3 regions of the Skermanella rosea genome follow, and region 1 is predicted to be linked to each of the others. Evidence: predicted binding sites of a transcription regulator. Region 1 holds the regulator's gene; each other region holds the start of a gene.
The links. Region 1 encodes PhoB, which activates phosphate uptake and scavenging genes when phosphate is short. Its sites were predicted from a motif close to TNTCATAAAACTGTCA; they were not measured.
Positions count from the first base shown of each region.

Region 2: the regulator PhoB is predicted to act here: its motif matches at 6,029-6,044, upstream of JL101_RS22295 (CYTH and CHAD domain-containing protein).
Region 3: the regulator PhoB is predicted to act here: its motif matches at 2,724-2,739, upstream of pstS (phosphate ABC transporter substrate-binding protein PstS).

Region 1 covers NZ_CP086111.1:6,083,177-6,090,582, forward strand. The annotation lists gene pstA (phosphate ABC transporter permease PstA) at 1-1,147, shown strand, start outside; gene pstB (phosphate ABC transporter ATP-binding protein PstB) at 1,253-1,999, shown strand; gene phoU (phosphate signaling complex protein PhoU) at 2,066-2,791, shown strand; gene phoB (phosphate regulon transcriptional regulator PhoB) at 2,811-3,521, shown strand; gene JL101_RS28515 (GNAT family N-acetyltransferase) at 3,560-4,054, shown strand; gene JL101_RS28520 (DsrE family protein) at 4,068-4,487, opposite strand; gene JL101_RS28525 (HesA/MoeB/ThiF family protein) at 4,484-5,299, opposite strand; gene cysK (cysteine synthase A) at 5,587-6,558, opposite strand; gene JL101_RS28535 (RrF2 family transcriptional regulator) at 6,632-7,087, opposite strand; gene dut (dUTP diphosphatase) at 7,087-7,406, opposite strand, start outside.
Region 2 covers NZ_CP086111.1:4,753,698-4,761,103, reverse strand. The annotation lists gene JL101_RS22320 (dihydrolipoyl dehydrogenase family protein) at 1-1,302, shown strand, start outside; gene JL101_RS22315 (sensor histidine kinase) at 1,385-2,782, shown strand; gene JL101_RS22310 (hypothetical protein) at 2,897-3,118, shown strand; gene JL101_RS22305 (hypothetical protein) at 3,197-3,454, opposite strand; gene JL101_RS22300 (ParA family protein) at 3,685-4,311, opposite strand; gene JL101_RS22295 (CYTH and CHAD domain-containing protein) at 4,330-5,913, opposite strand; gene JL101_RS22290 (class I SAM-dependent methyltransferase) at 6,113-7,156, opposite strand.
Region 3 covers NZ_CP086113.1:315,404-322,809, forward strand. The annotation lists gene JL101_RS32835 (Na/Pi cotransporter family protein) at 1-1,186, opposite strand, end outside; partial or broken gene JL101_RS36670 (Na/Pi symporter) at 1,257-1,523, opposite strand; gene pstS (phosphate ABC transporter substrate-binding protein PstS) at 1,568-2,650, opposite strand; partial or broken gene JL101_RS37060 (ISAs1 family transposase) at 2,911-4,024, opposite strand; gene JL101_RS32850 (nucleoside hydrolase-like domain-containing protein) at 4,458-5,744, shown strand; gene JL101_RS32855 (glycoside hydrolase family 15 protein) at 5,922-7,406, shown strand, end outside.

The DNA of each region.
Region 1 (7,406 bases):
CGTGGCCCAGGGTTACACCGCCTTCGCCCAGCACGACTTGGCGCTGGAGGTCTATTTCGACCCGGCCGAGATCGACCCGCAGGGAACCCGCGACCCGGACACCCTGTCCAACGCCAACTACGCGGCCCTGGCGCGCAACGCGCTGCTGGCGGTCTTCCCCGAGGTGGAGTCCAGGACAGACCGGCGCCGGCTGACCGCCATGATCAGCAACGGCGCCGCGTTCGAGCTGCGCCAGATGGTCATGGACGACCCGTCCCTGATCGGGACCCGCAAGTCCGTGAACCTGGCCCTGGCGAGCGACTATGACCAGCTCCTCAAGGGCAACATCGACCGTCGTGTGCCGGAGACCGACCGCAAGGTGACCGACCAGCAGATCGCCTGGATCGACAAGCTGGTCGCCAACGGCAACATCGTGAACGGCTTCAACTGGCGGCTCTTCCTCAACGGCGACAGCCGCGACCCTGAGCTGGCGGGCCTGAAGGCGGGATTGGTCGGCTCGCTGCTGACTCTGATGGTGACGCTCGGCCTCGCGATCCCGATCGGCATCTCCGCCGCGGTCTACCTGGAGGAGTTCGCGCCGAAGAACAAGCTGACCGACCTGATCGAGGTCAACATCAACAACCTCGCGGCGGTGCCCTCGATCGTGTTCGGCCTGCTCGGCCTCGCGGTGTTCCTCAACGTCTTCAACATGCCCCGGTCGGCCCCGGTGGTCGGCGGCATCGTGCTGGCGCTGATGACGCTGCCGACCATCATCATCGCCGGCCGCGCGGCGCTGAAGGCGGTTCCGCCGTCGATCCGGGAGGCGGCGCTGGGCGTCGGCGCCTCGCCGCTCCAGGTGGTGACCCACCACGTGCTGCCGCTCGCGATGCCCGGCATCCTGACCGGCGTCATCATCGGCATGGCCCACGCGCTCGGCGAGACGGCGCCGCTCCTGATGATCGGCATGATCGCCTTCATCGTGGACACCCCCTCGGGCTTCGGCGACGCCGCGACGGTGCTGCCGGTGCAGATCTTCATGTGGGCCGACAGCCCGGAACGCGGCTTCGTCGAGCGCACTTCCGCCGCGATCATGGTCCTCCTGGCCTTCCTGATCGCGATGAACGCGATCGCCGTCGTCCTGCGCAAGCACTTTGAAAGGCGTTGGTAAATGACCGCCCATACACAAATCGGCCGAACACAGACCGGAACCAGCGCCATCCCCGGCGTCGAGGCGCGCTCCGCCGCCGGCATCCTGGCCGGCGCCGCGAACAAGATGGATGCCAAGCAGGTCAAGGTGTACTACGGCGCCAAGCAGGCGCTGAAGGGCATCGACCTGGCGATCCCGGAACGGCAGGTCACCGCGCTGATCGGCCCGTCGGGCTGCGGCAAGTCCACGTTCCTGCGCTGCCTCAACCGCATGAACGACACGATCGGCATCGCCCGCATCGAGGGCCTGATCACGCTGGACGGCCAGGACATATACGACCGCGAGATCGACCCGGTCCAGCTCCGCGCCCGGGTCGGCATGGTGTTCCAGAAGCCCAACCCGTTTCCCAAGTCGATCTACGACAACATCGCCTACGGTCCCCGCATCCACGGCCTCGCCAGCCGGCGGGAGGAGATGGACGAGATCGTCGCCAAGAGCCTGCAGCGCGCCGGCCTGTGGAACGAGGTGAAGGACCGCCTGAAGGAACCGGGCACCGGCCTGTCCGGCGGCCAGCAGCAGCGCCTCTGCATCGCCCGCGCCATCGCGGTCAGCCCCGAGGTGATCCTGATGGACGAGCCGTGCTCGGCCCTCGACCCGATCGCGACCGCCCATGTGGAGGAGCTGATCGACGAGCTGCGGGAGAACTACACCATCGTGATCGTCACCCACAACATGCAGCAGGCGGCCCGCGTCTCCCAGCGGACGGCGTTCTTCCACCTGGGCGACATGGTCGAGGTGGGCGACACCGAGGAGATCTTCACCAATCCCCGCGACGAGCGGACCCAGGGCTACATCACCGGCCGCTACGGCTGATCCGGCCCGCCGGCTTGATCGGCGGGACGTCATTCGGGATAATCGGGCAATTCAGGGAAGCGGCGCATGAGCAACGAGCACATCGTCAAGTCGTTCGCGCAGGAACTGCAGCGGCTGGCGAATCTGATCACGCAGATGGGCGGCGTCGCCGAGGCCCAGGTGGAGGCGGCCGTGCAGGCCGTGGTCCGCCGCGACACGACCATCGCGGCCCAGGTGATGCAGTCCGACCTCCGGGTCGACGGCTACGAGCGGGACGTCGACGCGGAGACCCTGCGCCTGCTGGCGCTGCGCCAGCCCATGGCGTCCGACCTGCGCGAGATCGTGTCGGCCCTGAAGATCGCCGCCGACCTGGAGCGGATCGGCGACTACGCCGCCAACATCGCCAAGCGGTCGATCGCCCTGGCCCAGGTGCCGCCGGTCCGCCCGGCCGCGGCGATCCCCCGGATGGGCCGGCTGGTCCAGGAGATCATGAAGGACGTGCTCGACGCCTTCATCGAGCGCGACGTGGAGAAGGCGGTCGCCGCGCGCCGCCGCGACGAGGAGCTGGACGACCTCTACACCAGCCTGTTCCGCGAAGTGCTGACCTACATGATGGAAGACCCGCGCAACATCACCCCCTGCACGCACCTGCTGTTCATCGCGAAGAACCTGGAGCGGATCGGCGACCACGCGACCAACATCGCCGAGACGATCCATTTCCTGGTGATCGGCCATCCGCTGACGACGGAACGCCCCAAGGGCGACGAAAGCAGCTATGCTGTCGTCACCCCCGGGACGGAATCGCAGGGCTAGTATTGGAACAAGGCATCCCATGAATTCGGCGCTGAAACCCCTCGTCCTCATCGTCGAGGACGAGGCGGACCTCGTAACGCTCCTCAAGTACAATCTGGAGAAGGAAAGCTTCCGCACCCTCTCCGCGGGCGACGGCGAGGAGGCCCTGCTCCTCGCCGCCGAGCAGACGCCCAACATCGTCCTGCTGGACTGGATGCTGCCGCTGATGTCCGGCCTCGAGGTGTGCCGCCAGATGCGGCGCAATCCCAAGACCCGCGACATCCCGATCATCATGCTGACCGCCCGCGGCGAGGAGGCGGACAAGGTCCGCGGCCTCAATTCCGGGGCCGACGACTATATCGCCAAGCCCTTCTCTCCGACCGAGCTGGTCGCCCGGATGCGCGCCGTCCTCCGCCGCGCCAGCCCCGGCCTGGCGGAGGAGCTGCTGCGGTTCAACGACGTGGTGATGGACCTCGCGGCCCACCGGGTGCGCCGCCAGGGCCGCGACATCCACCTGGGGCCGACCGAATTCCGCCTGCTGCGCCATTTCATGCAGCATCCCGGCCGGGTTTTCTCGCGCGAGCAGCTGCTCGACCTGGTCTGGGGACACGACGTCTATGTGGAGCCCCGCACCGTCGACGTGCATATCCGCCGGCTGCGCAAGGCGCTGAACGAGGAAAACGACAACGACCTGATCCGCACCGTCCGCTCGGCGGGCTACGCGCTCGACGTGAAGGGCGGCGGCGCCTGATCCCGGTCCTGGAGACACCCCGGCTGGTCCTGCGCCCGCTGGAGCTTTCCGACGCCGGCGCGGTCCAGGACGTCTTTCCCCGGTGGGAGATCGTGCGGTTCCTCGCCGGCCATGTCCCGTGGCCCTATCCGGCCGACGGCGCCCTGTCCTACATCCGGGACGTGGCGCTTCCCGCCATGGAGCGGGGAACGGAATGGCACTGGTCCATCAGGCCCCGGCCGGATCCGGACCGGCTGATCGGCGTCATCAGCCTGATGGACAAGCCCGACGACAACCGCGGGCTCTGGCTCGACCCCGCCTGGCAGGGGCGGGGCCTGATGACGGAGGCAAGCGCCGCCGCCATCCATTTCTGGTTCGAAGCCCTCGGCCGGCCCGTCCTCAGGGTCCAGAAGGCCGAGATCAACCTGCGCTCCCGCCGGCTGTCGGAGCGCGACGGCATGCGGCTGGTCGGAACCCATGACAGGGATTTCGTCTCCGGCCGCTTCCCCGCCGGGATCTGGGAAATCACCCGGGAAGAGTGGCGCCGCCGGTAACCGGCCGGCGGAGTCAGACGAACAGCATGTTGCCGTCGCCGGGCGCCCCGTTCAGCAGCGTGACGACGCCGCCGGTCACCACCGGCACGTCGTCGCGCAGGGCGGACGCGTCCAGGCCGATCGCCTTCAGCGCCATCTCGCAGACCATCACCGTGACGCCCAGGGCGACGCAGGCCTCCAGCAGTTCCTCGAACTCGGCGAGGCCGCTGCGGCCGAAATGGGCGTTGCGCTCCTCCGGCGACGAGCCGTCGTCGGCAGGGTCCAGCCCGCGCCAGCCGCCGCCGGCCTTCAGCGCCAGGACCGCCCGTCCGGTGAAGAACAGGGTGGCCTTGCGGTTGGTCGCCGCCGCGGCGCTCGCCATCACCAGCGCGTAGTGGACCCGGTCGAACCCGCCGGAGAACACCACCAGCGACAGCGTCGAAGCCCCGCTCATGGCAGGGCTCCCTCAGGCCCGGACGGGTGCCCGGACAGGTCCGTGATGGTCGGATGGTGCCCGCACAGCGGGCACTCCGGATCGGGCTGGACCCGGACCTTGTGGAAGCTGGTGTGGAGCGCGTCGTACATCAGCAACTGCCCCGACAGGCTGTCCCCGACGCCGAGCAGCTCCTTCAGGACCTCGATCGCCTGGATCGAGCCGACGGCGCCGGCCAGCGCGCCCAGCACGCCGCCCTCGGCGCAGCTCGGCACCAGCCCGCGCGGCGGCGGTTCGCGGAAGATGCAGCGGTAGCAGGGGTTGGGACCGCCCAGATAGGATTTGAAGGTGGAGATCTGCCCGTCGAACCGCAGCATAGCCGCCGATACCAGCGTCCGGCCGCCGAGATGGCAGGCGTCCGCCAGCAGGTACCGGGCGGCGAAATTGTCGGTTCCGTCGGCCACCACGTCGTAGTCGGCGATCAGCCCCATGGCGTTGGCCGCGGTCAGCCGCTCCCGGTGGATTTCGAGCCGGACGTCCGGGTTGATGGCTTCCAGCCGCGCCTTTGCGCTCTCCACCTTGGGCGTCCCGATCGCGGCGGTGTCGTGGATGATCTGGCGCTGCAGGTTGGACAGGTCGACCACATCGGGGTCGATCACCCCGAGGACACCCACCCCCGCCGCCGCGAGATAGAGCAGGAGCGGCGATCCCAGCCCGCCGGCCCCTACCACCAGTACCCGCGACTTCAGCAGCACCTCCTGCCCGATGCCGCCGACCTCCGGCAGGATGATGTGGCGGGCGTAGCGCTCGACCTGCGCGTCGGTAAAATCCATAAGGTGCTGACCTGGTGTTTGCTAGTTTCCGCCCGCCGGTCTCCAGCGGGAAGGGAACACTTCCGTTTCATCCTGGCCGGACTTCTTCCCGTCAGTTTGCGCGTGGATGCGCGGGTCAAGCCCGCGCATGACGAAAAAGGAGCCAGCCGGACCCGCCCGTCACCGGACCCACATGCCAAGGCCTCCCAAGCACGGGAGGCAGGCGAAGGCTCCCTTTTCCGTCATGGCCGGACTTGATCCGGCCATCCACGCGCGAACTTCCTCCTGGAAGAAACCCGACTTCTGCCTTACTCCAGCCCCTCGAACAGGGCGGTCGACAGGTAACGCTCGGCGAACGACGGGATGATCACGACGATCAGCTTGCCCTCGTTCTCCGGCCGCTGGCCGACCTCGATCGCCGCCGCCAGCGCGGCGCCCGACGAGATGCCGACCGCCAGGCCCTCGACCCGGGCCGCCTTGCGGGCGGTCTCGAAGGCGCGCTGGTTGGAAATGCGCAGCACCTCGTCGATCAGGTCCTTCTTCAGGATGTCGGGCACGAAGCCGGCGCCGATGCCCTGGATCTTGTGCGGGCCGGGCAGGCCGCCCGACAGCACCGGGCTGTCCTCCGGCTCGACCGCGATGACCTTGAAGTCGGGCTTGCGCTGCTTGATCACCTCGCCGACGCCGGTCAGCGTGCCGCCGGTGCCGACGCCGCTGATCAGGATGTCGGCCTTGCCGGCGGTGTCGCGCCAGATCTCCTCGGCCGTGGTGGCGCGGTGGATCGCCGGGTTGGCCGAGTTCTTGAACTGCTGGGTGATGAAGGCGTTGGGGGTCGACTCGACCAGTTCCTCGGCCTTGCGGATGGCGCCCTTCATGCCTTCGGACGCGGGCGTCAGCTCCAGCTCGGCGCCCAGCAGCTTCAGCATCTTGCGGCGCTCGACCGACATGCTCTCCGGCATGGTCAGGATCAGCCGGTAGCCCTTGGCCGCGGCGACGAAGGCCAGCGCGATGCCGGTATTGCCCGAGGTCGGCTCGACCAGGGTGGTCTTGCCCGGCTCGATCTTGCCCTCGGCCTCGGCCGCCTCGATCATCGCCAGCCCGATGCGGTCCTTGACGCTGGACAGCGGGTTGAAGAATTCGAGCTTGCCGACGATGTCCGCCTTGACCCCGTACTCGGAAGCCAGCCGCCGGACGCGGACCAGCGGCGTCGCCCCGATCGTATCCAGGATGCTGTCGTAGATCCTGCCCCGGAATTCAGGTCCGTGTTCTGGAGCCGCCATGGTATTCCACCCTTCGCAACTGTTAAATCTTGGAAATCACAGATAATCCAATCTAATATCTCGGACCCGGATTTTAAATGCTGAAATCGATCTTGGCGTGGGTTTCGCTCTCGATGCCGGCCTGGTTGGCGCGCAGGCACAGGTCCTCGATCGTGATGTCGTCGAGCTGGGTCATGCAGTCGTCCTGGAGCTGCAGCCAGATCGGCCGGACGACCTTCAGGCCGAGGATCGACCCGGTCGGCTCCTCGACGGGATCGGTCGCGGTCTCCATGGCGCGGACCACCCGGACGATCTCGCCAATGCTGATCCGCCGCCGTTCCCGGGCCAGGCGGTAGCCACCGCGCGGACCCCGCACCCCCGCCAGCACCCCGGCGCGGACGAGTTGCTGGAGCACCTGTTCCAGGTAGCGCTTCGGGATTCCCTGGCGGCGCGTGATCTCGCCGCTCTGCACCGGCTCGCTGCCGGCATTGTAGGCGATGTCGAGGACCGCCTCGATCGCGAACATCAGCTTCTTCGAGATGCGCAGCATCAGTCTTGTCCTTTTTCGTCCACGCCGGCCCTGTCCGTCCCGGCCGTCCCGGTAGACCCGAAACCGCCGGTGCCGCGGGCGCTCTCCTCCAGGGTCTCGGCGAGGTCCCAGGCGACCCGGGTGTAAGGGGCGATCACCAATTGGGCGACGCGCATGCTGCGCTCCACGGTGAAGGGCCGTTCCCCGTGATTGATCAGGATGACGCCGACCTCGCCGCGATAGTCCGCGTCGATCGTGCCGGGGCTGTTCAGCACCGTGATGCCGTGACGCAGCGCCAGACCCGACCGCGGGCGGACCTGCGCCTCGTAGCCGGCGGGCA
Region 2 (7,406 bases), 1.3 Mb from region 1:
GCCATGGGCGGGGACTGCCTCAACTATGGCTGCGTGCCGTCGAAGTCGCTGCTGGCCGCCGCGCGGGCGGCCGACGCGGTCCGCCACGCCGGCCTCTTCGGCGTGAACGGCCACGAGCCGGAGATCGACTTCGCCCGCGTCCACGACCATGTCCACGGCGTGATCGCGGCCATAGCGCCCAATGATTCCGTGCAGCGGTTCGAGGGGCTGGGTGTCCGGGTGATCCAGGCCCAGGCCCGCTTCACCGGCCCGGACACGGTGGAAGCCGGCGGCACCACGGTCCGCGCCCGCCGCTTCGTGCTGGCGACGGGCTCGCGCGCGGCCACGCCGCCGATCCCCGGCCTCGACGCGGTGCCGTACCTGACCAACGAGACGATCTTCGAGCGCAAGGCTGCGCCCGATCACCTGATCGTGATCGGCGGCGGGCCGATCGGCATGGAGATGGCCCAGGCCCACCGCCGGCTGGGCGTCCGGATCACCGTGCTCCAGAAGGACACCATCCTGCCCAAGGACGATCCCGACCTGGTCGCGGTGGTGCGCGACCGCGTCCGGGCGGAGGGGGTGGACCTGCGCGAGCGGGCGGAGATCGCCCGCGTCGAGCGCCACGGCAACGGCATCGCCGTCGTGCTGGCCGACGGTGGCCGGGTCGAGGGTTCCGACCTGCTGGTGGCCGCCGGGCGGCAGGCCAACGTGGACGGCCTGGGGCTTGATCTCGCCGGGATCGAGTACTCCCCCCAGGGGGTGAAGACGGACGCCCGGCTGCGCACCACCAACCGGCGGGTCTATGCCGTGGGCGACGTGGCGGGCGGACCGCAGTTCACCCACATCGCCGGCTACCATGCCGGGATCGTGATCCGCAACGCGCTGTTCCGGCTGCCCGCCAAGGTGGATTACAGGGCGCTGCCCTGGGTCACCTATACCGAGCCGGAACTGGCCCATGTCGGCCTGACCGAGGCCCAGGCGCGCGAGGCCCACGGCGACGTGCGCGTGCTGACCTGGGGCTTCGAGGAGAACGACCGCGCCCAGGCCGAGCGGGACACCGAGGGCAAGGTCAAGGTCGTGACCCTGCCCAATGGCCGGGTCCTCGGCGCCTCGATCGTGGGAGCCCATGCCGGGGAACTGATCCAGGTCTGGTGCCTGGCGATCTCGCAGAAGCTCAAGATCGGCGCCGTCGCCTCGATGATCGCGCCGTACCCGACCCGGGGCGAGGCGGCGAAACGGGCGGCGGGAAGCTTCTACACGCCCAAGCTGTTCAGCGGCCGGACCCGCGGGCTGGTCCGCTTCCTCGGCCGGTTCGGCTGAAACTTTCCGCCGCACGGGTTCAATAAGCCGGCTTTTTAAGTATAAGGTGTCCGTCCCCAACGGAACGGATGCGCCGCCGGCCATGATCCTTCGCAAGTTCGCCACCAGCCTGTCGGCCAAGCTGCTGGTCATGACCATCCTGTTCGTCATGCTGGCGGAGGTTCTCATCTTCGCGCCGTCGGTCGCCCGTTTCCGCCAGGTCTGGCTGGAGCAGAGGATGGCGGCCGGCCATCTCGCGGCCCTGACGATCGAGGCGGCGCCCGACCAGATGGTCACCGAGGAACTGGAGACGAAGCTGCTCGCCCATGTCGGCGCCTATTCCGTCGATCTCGAGCTGCCGGACGAGCGCATCTACATGCTGAGCACGACGCCCGCTCCGCCGGTGGCGCAAGCCTACGACCTGAGGCGGGCCACATGGTTCGACATGATCATGGACGCCGTGGCCCTGCTGGTCCGCCGGGACGACCGGGTCATCCAGGTCGCCGGAGTCTCGCCGAAGGACGGCGGCGCCGAGGTCGAGCTGGTGCTGGACGAGGCGCCGCTCCGCGCGGAGATGATCGATTTCGCCGAGCGGATCCTGGCATTGTCGGTGCTGATCTCGCTGATCACCGCGGGTCTGGTGTTCCTCAGCCTGAACGGCCTGATGGTCCGGCCGATGCAGCGGATCACCGCCAGCATGATGGCCTTCCGCCGCGATCCCGAGGACCTGTCGGCGACCCTGCCGCCGACCGGCCGGGCCGACGAGATCGGCATGGCCCAGCGCGAGCTGATCGACATGCAGGCGGCGCTGCGCTCGGCGCTGCGCCAGAAGGAACGGCTGGCGGCCCTCGGCACGGCGGTCACGAAGATCAACCACGACCTCCGCAACATCCTGTCCACCGCGGCGCTGGTTTCCGAACGGCTGGCGGTCAGCGAGGATCCGGAGGTCCGCCGGGTCACGCCGCGCCTGATGCAGGCGATCGACCGGGCGGTCGAGCTGTGCAGCCAGACCCTGGCCTATTCGCGCGACGGCACGCTGCCGCTCAGGCGCGCGGCGGTGCCGCTGGCCGAGATGGTGGAGGAGGTCGGGGCCGAGCTGGCGCCGGCCGCCGGCACCGGCATCGCCTTGGTCAACCGGGTACCGCGGGGACTGAAGGTCCAGGCCGATCGCGAGCAGCTTTCCCGCGCGCTGGCCAACCTGGCGCGGAACGCGCTGGAGGCCGGCGCCACCGAGGTCACGGTCGCCGCGGCGGCGCCGGAGAGTGACGGCCGGCTCGCCCTGACGGTCAGCGACAACGGGCCGGGCCTGGCGCCCCGCGCCCGGGAGAACCTGTTCCAGCCCTTCGCCGGCTCCGCCCGCGCGGGCGGGACGGGGCTCGGCTTGGCGATCGCCCGCGAGGTCGCCCGCGCCCACGGCGGCGACATCCGCCTGGCCGGGAGCGATTCCCGCGGCACCTGCTTCGTGCTGGAACTCCCGCTGGCCGGCAGCCCGTCGTCTTAAGGCACCCGGGATCCTCCTCAAGGATCGATTGCGACGATCGCGCCGTTTCCCTATTAGAGATGCGGAATCATCGACGGTGGCGGCGAGCCGCCTTGCGGAACGGAGGAGAGTACGGTGGACAAGATCGGCACATGGGTGACCAACGGCATCGTCGGCGTGATCGGCCTGATCGGCCTGTTCGTGGCGTCGCGCGCAGCGGATCACACGTTCTATTACATGGGGCTGATCGTTTTCGCGGTGGCCGTCGGCGTGATCTTCTTCTCGATCCGCCGGGCCTTCGACCAGGCCGGCGCGCGCCCCCGGGGACCGGGCGATACCGCGGCCCACGAGAACTGAGAGCGGACGTCGAAAACGGAAAGGCGCGGCGCCCAGGGGGCACCGCGCCTTTTTCCTGACCCGAAGGTCCGTCAGCGATCAGGAGTTGATCGTGATGGAGCCGATCGAGGTGTTGTCGCTGACGTCGCCGCCCAGGGCGCCCGAGGCGGCCGAGCTGGAGCCGGCATCGCCGCCGAAGCCCGACGCGGTGCCCGAGGCCGAGCCATTGCCGTAGCCGCCGAAGGCCGAGGCGGAGCCCAGGCCCGCGCCGCCGACGCCCATGGAACCCGAGGTGGAGTGACCGAACGCGTCGCCGCCCGACTTGCCGCTCTGCTCAACGCCGACATTGGTGCTCATGATTTTCTCCGCTGATCGAAGGTTTGTTCCAGTTCGCCGTCGGCACCGTCGCCGTCCGCCGATGCTTCCTCTATCAGCAAGCCGCGTGCCACTTTTGAAAGTGGTGGGAAAGCCGCCGCCCCGATGGGTTTTTCCAGGGCTTGGACATCGCCGGCCCGGTCTGGGGCCGCTCAGTCCGTCGAGTTTGCTGGAACCTGTCCAGTAATTTTGGACTACCTCGATCGGGGAGTCTATTCCACCAGCGCTATGTAGCTGAGCAGCGGTTCCCAGTCGGTTCGGTAGTCGCCGACGCGCTTGCCCTTGAGGTCGAACAGGCTCAGGCCCGTGGCGGCGGTGTCGGGGTAGAGCTGAGTGTCGCGGATCCGGGTCACGACCCTGTGTCCGACGCCGTCCAGGAACTCGTCCAGCCGGTCCGCCGACCGGGTCCGGGCGCGCAGCCGGTTGCCGACCACCGCGACCGCCTTCTTGTTCTTCGCGATCGGCTTCAGCTCTTCCAGCTTGTCCAGGAAGCGCCGGGTCGCCTGCTCGTCGAAGGTGCTGGGCAGCACCGGCAGCACGATCACGTCGGCCAGCCTGACCAGTTCCTCGATCTGCTTGGTCTTGAGCGCGGCCGGCGCGTCGATCACCAGCCGGCCCGAGCCCTTGGGCGGCGTGGCCAGGTCCTTGCTCCAGTCCAGCCCGGTCAGGGGAGCCGCATCGGCCGGACGTCGGTCGACCCAGCCCAGGCTGGATTTCTGGCGGTCCACGTCCGCCAGCAGGGTGTTCTGCCCGGCCGTCGCGAAGGCGGCCGCCAGATGGGTTGCGATCGTGGTCTTGCCGCAACCGCCCTTGATGTTGGCGACGAGGACTGTGAGCATGGTGGCGGCGATCCTATCCTACCCGTTGGAAGCCTTCGACCAGAAAGGCTTCGCCGCGGCGAAATTCTCCCAGTCCTGGATCAGCCTCGGCTCGATCTGGGCGACGCCGCGGGCGTGCCAGCCGATCACCATGCCGCCGCCGATCCGCCACAGCTCGGGACCGCCGGCCTGCTCGGCCGCCAGCCGCCCCATCAGGGACTCCGCGGTGGCGACGTCGTTCAGGTGGCCCAGGTCGTCCTGCAGGGCGGCCAGCCGGCGGAGATACTTCGCCGTGGCCTTGTCGCCGTAGAGCGAGCGGAAGAACTCTGCGGCGTAGCGCAGTTTCTTCAGGGAGATGCGCAGTTCGTGCCGCTGTTCGGCGCGCAGGTGGGCGAAGCCGGCGCCGCGCCGGCGCGACTGCTTGTGCCGTTTCGCGAGCAGCCCGTCGGCGAGGTCGGTGACGGGGGCGAACAGCCGGGCCGCCTCCTCCGACAGCGGCTGCTGGCGCCAGGAGCGCGCCTCCAGCCAGCTTCCCAGCTTGAGCAGCAGGGTGGTGTAGCGAGCCGACAGGATGGCCGCCCGCGCGCGTTCATAGGCCCGCTCCCGGCTCGCCAGGGCCGCTTCCCGCAGCGCGCTCAGGGGGCCGCCCCGGGCGGATTCCTCGTCCAGCGCGCCTTCGACCGGGGCCAGCAGGTCCGCCAGGAAGACGTCCCAGTCCCGCGCGTTGCCGAGCTCGCCGGCCAGCCACTTCACCTCGGCGGCCAGCCAGCCGTACTGGTCCGCCGGCACCAGCTTGCGGAACAGTCCCAGGGCGGAGCGCAGGCGCCGCAGAGCCACCCGCATCTGGTGGACGCCCTCGGGGTCGGCGCCCTTGAGCGCCGACGCCTCGTTCAGCACCACGTGGCTCAGGCAGTTGCGCATGATCGAGGCCAGCGCCTGCTCGGCGGTATGGTCCGGCGTCAGCATCAGCTTCTGCGCCTTGACCGCCGATTCGGCCTCGCCCGCGGCCAGGGCGTAGCCGCGCTCCGCCTTGGTACGGGTCTCGATCCGCAGCGGCGCCACGCCCGACAGCTCCAGCGCCAGGTCGAACAGGGCCTGGGGGTCGCCGCCCTTGAGCTCCAGCTCCAGCTCCGCCAGGGGCATGACGTCGCCGCCGGACGTCCGGATCTCGCCCTGGTCGATGGCGACCTCGATCACGGTCTCGGGGCCGCGGCCCGCGGCGCCGTTCAGCATCCGGACCTGCCGCTTGACGTGGCTGGCGAAGACCGGCCGCAGGTCGGCCTGGGTGATCGGGCCGAGCCGGCGCAACGGCTCCTCGTCCGTCACGGCGGCGAGGTCGGGTTCCGCGGTCGGCACCGCGCATTCCCACTCGCCCCGGCTGAACACGCCGCCGGCATGCTCGTTGGCGGCCTTGATGGTCTGGACGAAGCTGCGTCCCTGCTTGCGGACCCGCAATGTCACGTCGCGGCTGCGCAGGCGCAGGTCCTCGGTGTCGTAATAGACGCTCTCGAGGTTCTTGGCGGCCGGACGGCCCGCCGATCCGGCCAGTGCCGGGGAATTGCGGAAGCGGGGCAGATGCTGCGGCTCGACCCGCAGCTTCAGCTCGATCTCCTGGCTTGCCATTCTTTCGTGTCTCTCAACCCGGGGACAATGTCAGCGCCCGAGATTTGTCATGAAACTGAAAACATTGGCAAACTTTATAGGAGACAGCCCATATACAAACAATATGTAATATTAGTTTCACAAAACTGTAATAATGATGCTTCCGCCGGAAAGACGACGGCGGCGCGATGCTGGTGTCGCCGGCCCGCCGCCGTCGCTTTCACCGCTTGCGCAATACCACCACCTTGGACATGAACGCCAGCGTCGTTTCGACGATTTCGAGCCCGGCCTGCGAGAACAGGGCGCCGATGTCCTGGCGGATATAGTCGTCGTAGTAGGGTTCGTAGAAGGCCAGCGGGAACAGGTCCAGCAGGCCGTCATAGTCGGGCCGGTCGCCCTTCTGCAGGGTCTCGACGAAGACCAGGATGCCGTCGCGCTTCAGCACCCGCGCCATCTCGGCCGCGGCGGCGGCCCGCACCTTGCGGGGCAGTTCGTGGAACAGGTAGATGCAGGTGACGGCGTCGAAGCTCTCGTCCGGGGCCGGTATGCTTTCCGCCGCGGCCTGGACGAACCGGGTCCGCGACCAGGGGCTGAGCAGCCGCCGGGACTGGCGCAGGTAGTTCGGGCTCAGGTCCAGGGCGGTGACGTCCAGCCGGGGGTAATTGTCCTTCACGAAGGTCAGGAAGCGCCCCGTGCCGCAGGCCACGTCCAGGAGCCTGCACTCGGAGACCCTGCGCTCCCGGAAGTGATGGTGGAGCGGCACCAGCGCCTGCCGGCGCATCGCGTCCGCGCCGCCGCCGAACAGCACCTCCACCTGATGGTCGTACAGTTCGGCCGAGTGGTCGCTGAGATAGCCGTCGGTCTGGTAATGGAAGTTCTGAAGATAGTAGCGCGGCAGCTTCGCGCCCTCAGCCCGCCGCTCCTCGAAGACCTCGGTGGCGATCCGGTCGCGCCGCCGGCGCCGCACCTCCGGCAGGTCCTGGAAGAAGCGCACCGCGTCGCGCAGCACCTTGCGCGGCGGCTCCACCATGTCGTGGGGCATGCGGTAGTAGCCGGCGTCGATGTTGGCGAAGTCGCGGCGCATCAGCTCCCTGATGTCGGCCAGGATGACCGCCCTGTCAGGCGTCTTCAGATCCTTGGGCAGCCGGTCCCTGGGCACGACCCGGCCGTTCAGCCTGGCCGCCAGGAGGTACTGCCCGAAGAACCACGAGATGCGGGCGGTCTGGCTGAGGGCATAGGCCGCGCGTCCTGCCGGTCCGATCATGGTCGAAGCTCCGTCACCGTTGGCGATCATACCAGAGCTATGCTGGTTTTCCGGGCCGCCAAGTCAAGCCGCCAAGTCAAGCCGGGAGCGGCCGGGGCGCAGGCGGCGCCCATTTCGATACGGGTAGCCTGACATAGTCGCCGCCCCTTGCGGAGGCCGGAGATTGATTTGCCGGGCCGGTTGTGGTTGGTTCCCCCCGCGGCGACAGGCATCATGAAAATGCCACGAAGTCATTCTGCGACACCTTTGG
Region 3 (7,406 bases), on a different replicon from region 1:
GTTTCAGGCATTTCCGGCGCAGTTCCGCGAGCCCGGATATGCGCTGATCCGCGGCGACGGCGGTCGCGCTCCGGGCCGAGCCCGGCAGCACGATCCCCATGGCGTCGGAGACCTGATCGAGGATGCCGTTGACCACTTCCCGGCCCGACGGCGAGAACTCCTCGCGCTTGACCCGCTGGGCAATCTGATGAAGGGTTTCACCCAGGCTTTCGGTGAAATCGGCCTCCTCGATCAGGCTTGCGACCAGATCGGCCTGCCCGTAGGGCTGGCCCGGCGTCAGCAGCGAGGATGCGAACACGCCGATGTCCCGGCTCAGATTGCCGAGATTGGCATGGTGGGCCTGGGGATCCTTCAAGGCGTCCGGCATGCCCCGCGCAATGTCCAGGTAAAGGGTGCCGGCCTCCAGATGCCGCTCAATCTCCTTACGAAGCGCAGGAACGCCTTGGACGATGTCACCCCGCAGGTTGGCGGCAAGGTACTTCGGCAGGGAATAATCCTCGATGTCCTCGGACGCGTCATGCCCGATGCGGCACAGTACCCGCTCGAACACGCCGACGAAGGGGAACAGCAGCAACGTGTTGAAGATGTTGAAGAAGGTCGAATACAAACCGATCGCGACCGGCACGAGCGGGTAGGTTTCCCTGCCGTTCACCATCATCGGGATCCCGGGGTCGCCGCCGAACCACTGCATGGCGAAACGGAGCACGTCCATGGAGAGGAAGAACAGCGGGATGGTCACCAGGACGCCGATGATGTTGAACGATATGTGGGCATACGCGGCGCGCTTGGCGTTCTTGGACAGGTTCAGCGACGCTATCCAGGAGGTGATGGTCGTTCCCAGATCGGCACCGAGCGAGAAGGCCACGGCGGTCTGCCAGTCGAGAATACCGGACGCTCCGAGGCCCATCACGATGCCGATGGTCGCCGAGGAGGAATGGATCATCGCGGTGACCAGCGCCGCCGTTCCGACGCAGGTGAGCAGGCCGATGAAATCGTCCGCCCGCAGCGAGGAGATCGCCAACATCACCTCCGGCATGGCGCGGAGCGGTTTCAGGCCCCCGGTCATCAGGTTGAGGCCGTAGAAGATCAGGGAGAACCCTATGCAGGCCAGGGCGATGTTCTTCGTCCTGTCCGACTTCGAGAAAATGTAGATGAGGGCGAAGAAGCCGGCCAGCAGCAGGCCCAGCGGGCCAAGGGGGCAGGGCGATCAGGCCGTTTCCCAACGTCGTCCCGATGTTCGCTCCCATGATCACGCTGATCGCCGGGCGCAGGCCGACGACTCCGGCATTGACCATGCCGACGACCATGACCGTCATCGCCGTCGAGGATTGGATCACGCCGGTGATGATGGTGCCGGCGAATACGCCTTTGAGCGGAGTTCCCGCCAACTTGGCGAGCAGCGCACGCATCCGGTTGGCGGCGACGGCCTGGATGCCGTTCGACATGAACTCGAGGCCAAGCATGAAGATGCCCAGACCACCGATCACGGGAACGATGATCTGGGTGAAGATATCGACCTGCATGAGCTGTCCTTTTCGGGGCCCGTCCTGACGGGGGCCGGTTGCTCTTACTTGGAACTGGCTTCCCAGTAGGATTTGATCTGGCCGACGAGGGAGTCCGGCAGCGGCACGTAATCCAGATCGACGGCATCCTGCTGCCAGTGCGCCAAGGCTCCGCCGAAGAAGCGCAGGGTGCGGTCGGTACCGGAACGGGGCTCCCGGGGCATCAGCGCGTAGACGGTGGCCGCGATCGGGTAGGCCTCGGCGTCGGCGGTTTCGGTGAGAAGAAGGCTGAAATGGCGCGAGCCCGCCCAGTCCGCGCCGGCGACGGCCGCGGCGATGCTCCGGCGCGATGGTGCCCTGAACTGCCCCGCGCGGTTCTCGACCAGGGCCGAGGGCAGCCCGACCCGCAAGGCCTGGCCGAGTTCGACATAACCGATGGAGTTCGGGTCGTCCGACACGGCCTCGACGATGCCGCCACTGCCTCTGACCCCGGCGCCGACTGGCCATTTCAGCTCGGTATCGATCCCGACCCGCTCCCGCCAGTCCGTGCTGGCATGGGCGAGATATGCCGCGAAGTTGTAAGTGGTGCCGGATCCGTCGCTCCGGTGGACGACCTTGATCGGCGCGTCCGGCAGCGTGAGCTCCGGGTTGAGCGCGCGCAGGGCCGGGTGCGACCATCTATCGACCGTTCCCATGTAGATGTCGGCCAGCACCGCCCCGGAAAGGCGCAGGGCGCCGCTTTCGATCCCTGGCAGATTGAAGACGACCGCGATGCCGCCCGTGGTGATGGGGAACTGCATGAGCCCGTGCCGGTCCACCTCCTCGGCCGGCATGGGCCTTTCGGATGCGCCGAAATCCACGGCCCGGGCGATGACCCGCATGGTGCCGCCCAGTGAACCGACCGGCTCGTAGTCGATGCCGCCGGCCATGACGCCGAACAGCGAGCCCAGGCCGCCCTCTGGAGCGGCCGGTCGATTTGGCAGGGCGGCGACATAGCCGCCGTTCTCCTCGGATGCCTGGAAGTTCTGGCTCCAACGGCTGAGCAGCGGAAAAACGAACGTCGATCCTGCCCCCGTCAAGGGTTCGGCTTGGGTCGGGGAGACTGCGGCCAGGCAGGCGAATAAGGCGGCGATGAGGAGGCGACCCATGAAATCACCGGCATGTAACGGGACGCAGAATATCCCGGGTCATCGATTACCGGCGCAGCATAGTTTTCAGGCATGACATTTGGATGACGGGTGCAGCGTTTCATGAAACCTGCTCCATCTGCGCCAGGAGCCGACGAAATTTCGGGAAGACGGAATCAACGCCGGTTCTCTTCTTCGTATGTGCCAGCGCCGGACCTTTCGAGCCGTTCCTGCCGCAAGATTTCTGTCTGTCATATGTAGTCAGGGCTGTTCAGTTCTCGCTATGAGAGGCGATATGCGAGCGCATTGTCGAAGTTGAGCGCGTTGACGTAGAGTTCGCGGGCGATGTTCTGGACGCCGTTGGCCCGCAGGATGTTGATCGCGAAGCTGCGGAACCGGGCGACGTGGGTGGGCTTGACGCGGGTTCGGCTGGCGTCCTCGCCGAACGTGACGTCGCGGACCCAATGGCTCCGGTTTTCAATCGCCCAGTGCCCCCGGACCGCCCGTCCGAACGCCTCGGCGCCGAGCGCGACCTGGCAGGCGTAGAACGAGACGTCCTCGGTGGCGTGCCACAGGCCTGACCTGGTGTCCTTGTGCCAGGTCAGGCGGGCGACGCGGGCGGCGCAGACGATTAGGCCGTCCCATTCGGCGTCGAGTTTGCCCCGGACATCGAAGGTCTCGACCGTGCGGGTCTCGTGGCGGCCGTGGCCCTTGGGATCAACGCTCCTGTGGCTTTCGGCCGGGGGCTGGGTGGCGGCGATGGCCTCGAGCGTGGCCAGCAGGGTCGGCTGGTTGGCCTTGACCTGGGCGAGCAACGCGTTGCCGGTGTCGCGGGCCGCCTCAAAGGTTTTTTTGACAGTGCAGCGCGTCGGCGGTGAACAGCACGCCGCTCAGGCCGAGCTCCGCGATCAGGCGCTGGGCCGCCGGGATCTCGTTGCTCTTGTCGTCGATCTCGCTGTGCGCCAGCAGGATCGCCGCCTCCGAGGCGAACGCGCTGAGCGCCTGGGCCGCCTTGCGGTCGTTGAGGTGGTCGAAGCTGCCCTTGAGCGTCTTGCCGTCGAGCGCGATCGCCGGCATCCCGCCCTCGGGGCGCGCCAGCAGGCTGGCGGCGTGCCGGCGGAACGCCCGCTCCAGGGCGTCGGCGTCGAGGTCCTGGAGCACGGTGCGCAGGGTGTTGACCGATGGCGCCCGCCTCAGGGCGACGCCGAACAGCTCGTTGAGCAACTCCCGGCGCTGCTCCAGGAAGACGATGATGCGGCGGTACGAGGTCGCGCCGGACAGCAGCGCCAGCACGGTGAACAGCAGCAGCGGCGCCAGCGGGTAGCGCTTGCCCGCCGCGCGCCGCGGATCGGGAACCTCGCCCAGGGCCGCGAGAAGCCGGCCGAACGGTACCATGGCAACCCCCAAGTCCAGGAATTGCCGAGCAAGGATTCACACATTCGCGCGAGATGGTAGACTCTTTCTACGCTGCTTCACACCCCGCCAGGACTCGCTGCGCGCGAGTCAGGCGCGCAACGGGGAGAACTGAACAGCCCTGCATATGTAGTACGTAATATGGGGTCGAGATCAGGAAGAGTCATGATGCTCCGCCAAACTGATTTCATCTCATCTTAGAAAGTGAAAAATCATAGATGGATGATGATTCAGCCCAATCGTCAAGATAGGAATCAAAAACGTTTCATTGGAAGCCTGGATTTGCGCTTTATACAATCGCAAATTTGCCTCTGCATCATTAATCGTCTGTTAACCATATGAATACACTTTTTAAACACTGCTGGATTACTTGTCATTCCGGTGGACATATTGAACTTATCCGGAGAGCACAGACATGGCTTTGCCCAGAGTTTTCATCTCGACCGACCTGAGGCTTGAAGCGCAGGAGAAGGACGATGTCCAGTCCCTTGTCCACGCGCTGATGTATCAGGACAAGATGAACATCGTCGGCATCGCCGGAACGGCGTCCAAGTTCAACACCCAGGACGGTCTGGTCAGGGACATCGATGCCGTGATCGACGTCTACGGCAAGGACCTTGCCAAGCTGCGCGAGCACGGCTCCGGCTTCAAGTCCGTCGAAGCCCTGAAGAAGGTGAGCCATCAGGGCGCCACGGACACTGCGCCGCCCAAGGGATATTCCAAGCCGACGGACTCGTCCGAGGCCATCATCGCGGAAGCCAGGAAGGCCGCCGCCGCGGGCGAGAAGCTGAACGTGCTCACCTGGGGAGGGGAGGCGGACATCGCGCAGGCGCTGCACGATTCTCCCGGCATCGCCAAGCACGTCCGGCTGTTCAGCATCGACACCCAGGACATCCACGCCAAGAAGTACCTGCTGGACAATTTCAAGGGCAAGCTGGACCTGTGGGTCGACAACATGACCACGTTCCGGGGCACCTACGGCACGCCGGAAAGCGGCTCCATGATCAAGGGCTGGCACGAGGCGAACGCCAAGGGCCACGGCGCCCTGGGGGACTTCTTCTCGAAGGTCTCGAGCAACATCTTCAACAAGTCCGGCGTCAAGATGGGGGACAGCCCGACCGTTCTCCGCTTCCTCGACGGGGACCAGGACGACCCGACCCAGGAAAGCTGGGGCGGGGAGTTCCGCAAGGTGTCCGACGGCTACTATACGGACCTTCATGGGCAGGGTTTCGACCGCCCCGGCACCCAAGGGGCCAGGACGGTCTACGAGAACCGCGAGGAGTGGCTCGAAGACTTCGCCGGGCGCTTCGACTGGTTGAAGGACAAGGGTCCGATCCCGCTCCCCCGTCCCGGAGGGGATGACGTGATCACCGTCAAGGCGTCGGGCGATCACTACAAAGGGAATCCGAATTTCGTCATCCAGGTGGACGGGAAAACGCTGGATCTCACGAACCGGGTCACGGCTGTCCATGACAAGGACCAGTGGCAGACCTTCACTTACAAGGGCGACCTGGACGCCCCGGGAATCCAGGAGCGGGAGGTCGAGATCATCTTCAACAACGATGCCTGGAACGGAAGGAAGGGGGCCAATGGATCCGACCGGAACCTCTATATCGACGAGGTTTCGTTCAACGGCCAGGTCGACGACACGGACGCCGTATTCAAATGGAACAGCACGAAGTCATGGCTGTTCGAGGTTTGATATCGAAACCGGATGCGCTTCCGGGGCGCATCCCCCCGGCGGGAGGGAACGGCCTCCGTCCTGTTGGCATGGGTGCGCCCACGGATTGGCCGCGGGCGACCAGCGGCAGGATCGGGCGGGAAAAGACGGCGGCACGGCACCGCCGATGATCCCGTCCGAAGGCGAAAGGCACGGGATTTGGCCGGGACCGACACACCTCACCGTATCGAGGACTATGCCCTGATCGGCGACTGCGAGACGGCGGCGCTCGTCTCGAACCGGGGCTCCATCGACTGGCTTTGTTTTCCCCGGTTCGATTCCGCGGCCTGTTTCGCGGCCTTGCTGGGATCTCCGGAGAACGGCCGGTGGAGCATCGGGCCGAAGGACGACCGGGCGCGGGCAACCCGGCGTTATCGCGACGGCACGCTCATCCTGGAGACGACGTTCGAGACGCCCGAAGGCTCGGCGACGCTGATAGACTTCATGCCGCCGCGGGACGGCTTCGCCGATCTGATCCGGATCGTGGTCGGCAACCGGGGCCGGGTCGAGTTCGACCTCGATCTCGTGATCCGGTTCGACTACGGCCGCAGCATCCCCTGGGTCAGCCGTCTCGACGACGCCACGCTGACCGCCGTGGCCGGCCCCGATCTCCTGCTGCTGCGGACGGCCGCGGAACTGCGCGGTGCCGACATGCACACCGTGGGATCGTTCACCGTGACGGCGGGCCAGCGCATCCCGTTCACGCTGATCCATGCTCCGTCCCACCTGCCGCCTCCGGCTCCCCGGGACCCCGAAGCCGAATTGAGGCGGACGGAAGCGTTCTGGACGGACTTCTCGGGTCGCTGCCCGCCGGTCGGGCCGTGGACGGACCAGGTGAAGCGGTCGCTGATCACGCTCAAGGCTCTGACATACATGCCGACCGGCGGCATCGTCGCCGCGGCGACGACGTCGCTCCCGGAACATCCCGGCGGTCCCCGCAACTGGGATTACCGCTTCTGCTGGCTGCGCGACGCCACGATGACGCTGCAGGCCTTCATGAAGCTGAGCTACTACGAGGAGGCGTCGTCGTGGCGCGAGTGGCTTCTGCGCAGCGTGGCCGGCGACCCCTCCCAGATGCAGATCATGTACGGGCTGGCCGGCGAGCGGCGCCTGCCCGAATGGGAGGTCCCGTGGCTGGGCGGCTTCCTGGATTCCCGTCCCGTGCGTGTCGGCAACGCCGCGGCCGGGCAGTTCCAACTCGACATCTACGGCGAGGTCGCCGACGCGATGGCGCAGGCCCTGAAGGGCGGATTGCCGCCGCACCCGAGATCCCGGGCGCTGAGCGAGACCATCATGCCGTTCCTGGAGCAGGCATGGCGGCGTCCGGACGAGGGAATCTGGGAGACCCGCGGCGGACCCCGGCATTTCACGCATTCCAAGGTCCTGGCCTGGGTGGCCTTCGACCGGGTGGCCTCGATAGCGCTCGCCGGTGATCCGGCCAGTGAACGGGCGGCCCGGTGGCGCCGGGTGGCGGATCTCATCCACGAGGACGTGTGCCGGCACGCCTACGACCCGGACCTCGGCAGCTTCGTGCAATCCTACGGATCCAGGCAACTGGACGCGAGCCTGCTGGCCATTCCTCTGGTCGGTTTCCTGCCGCCCGAGGATCCCCGCGTCGTCGGTACGGTGGCCGCCATAGAGCGG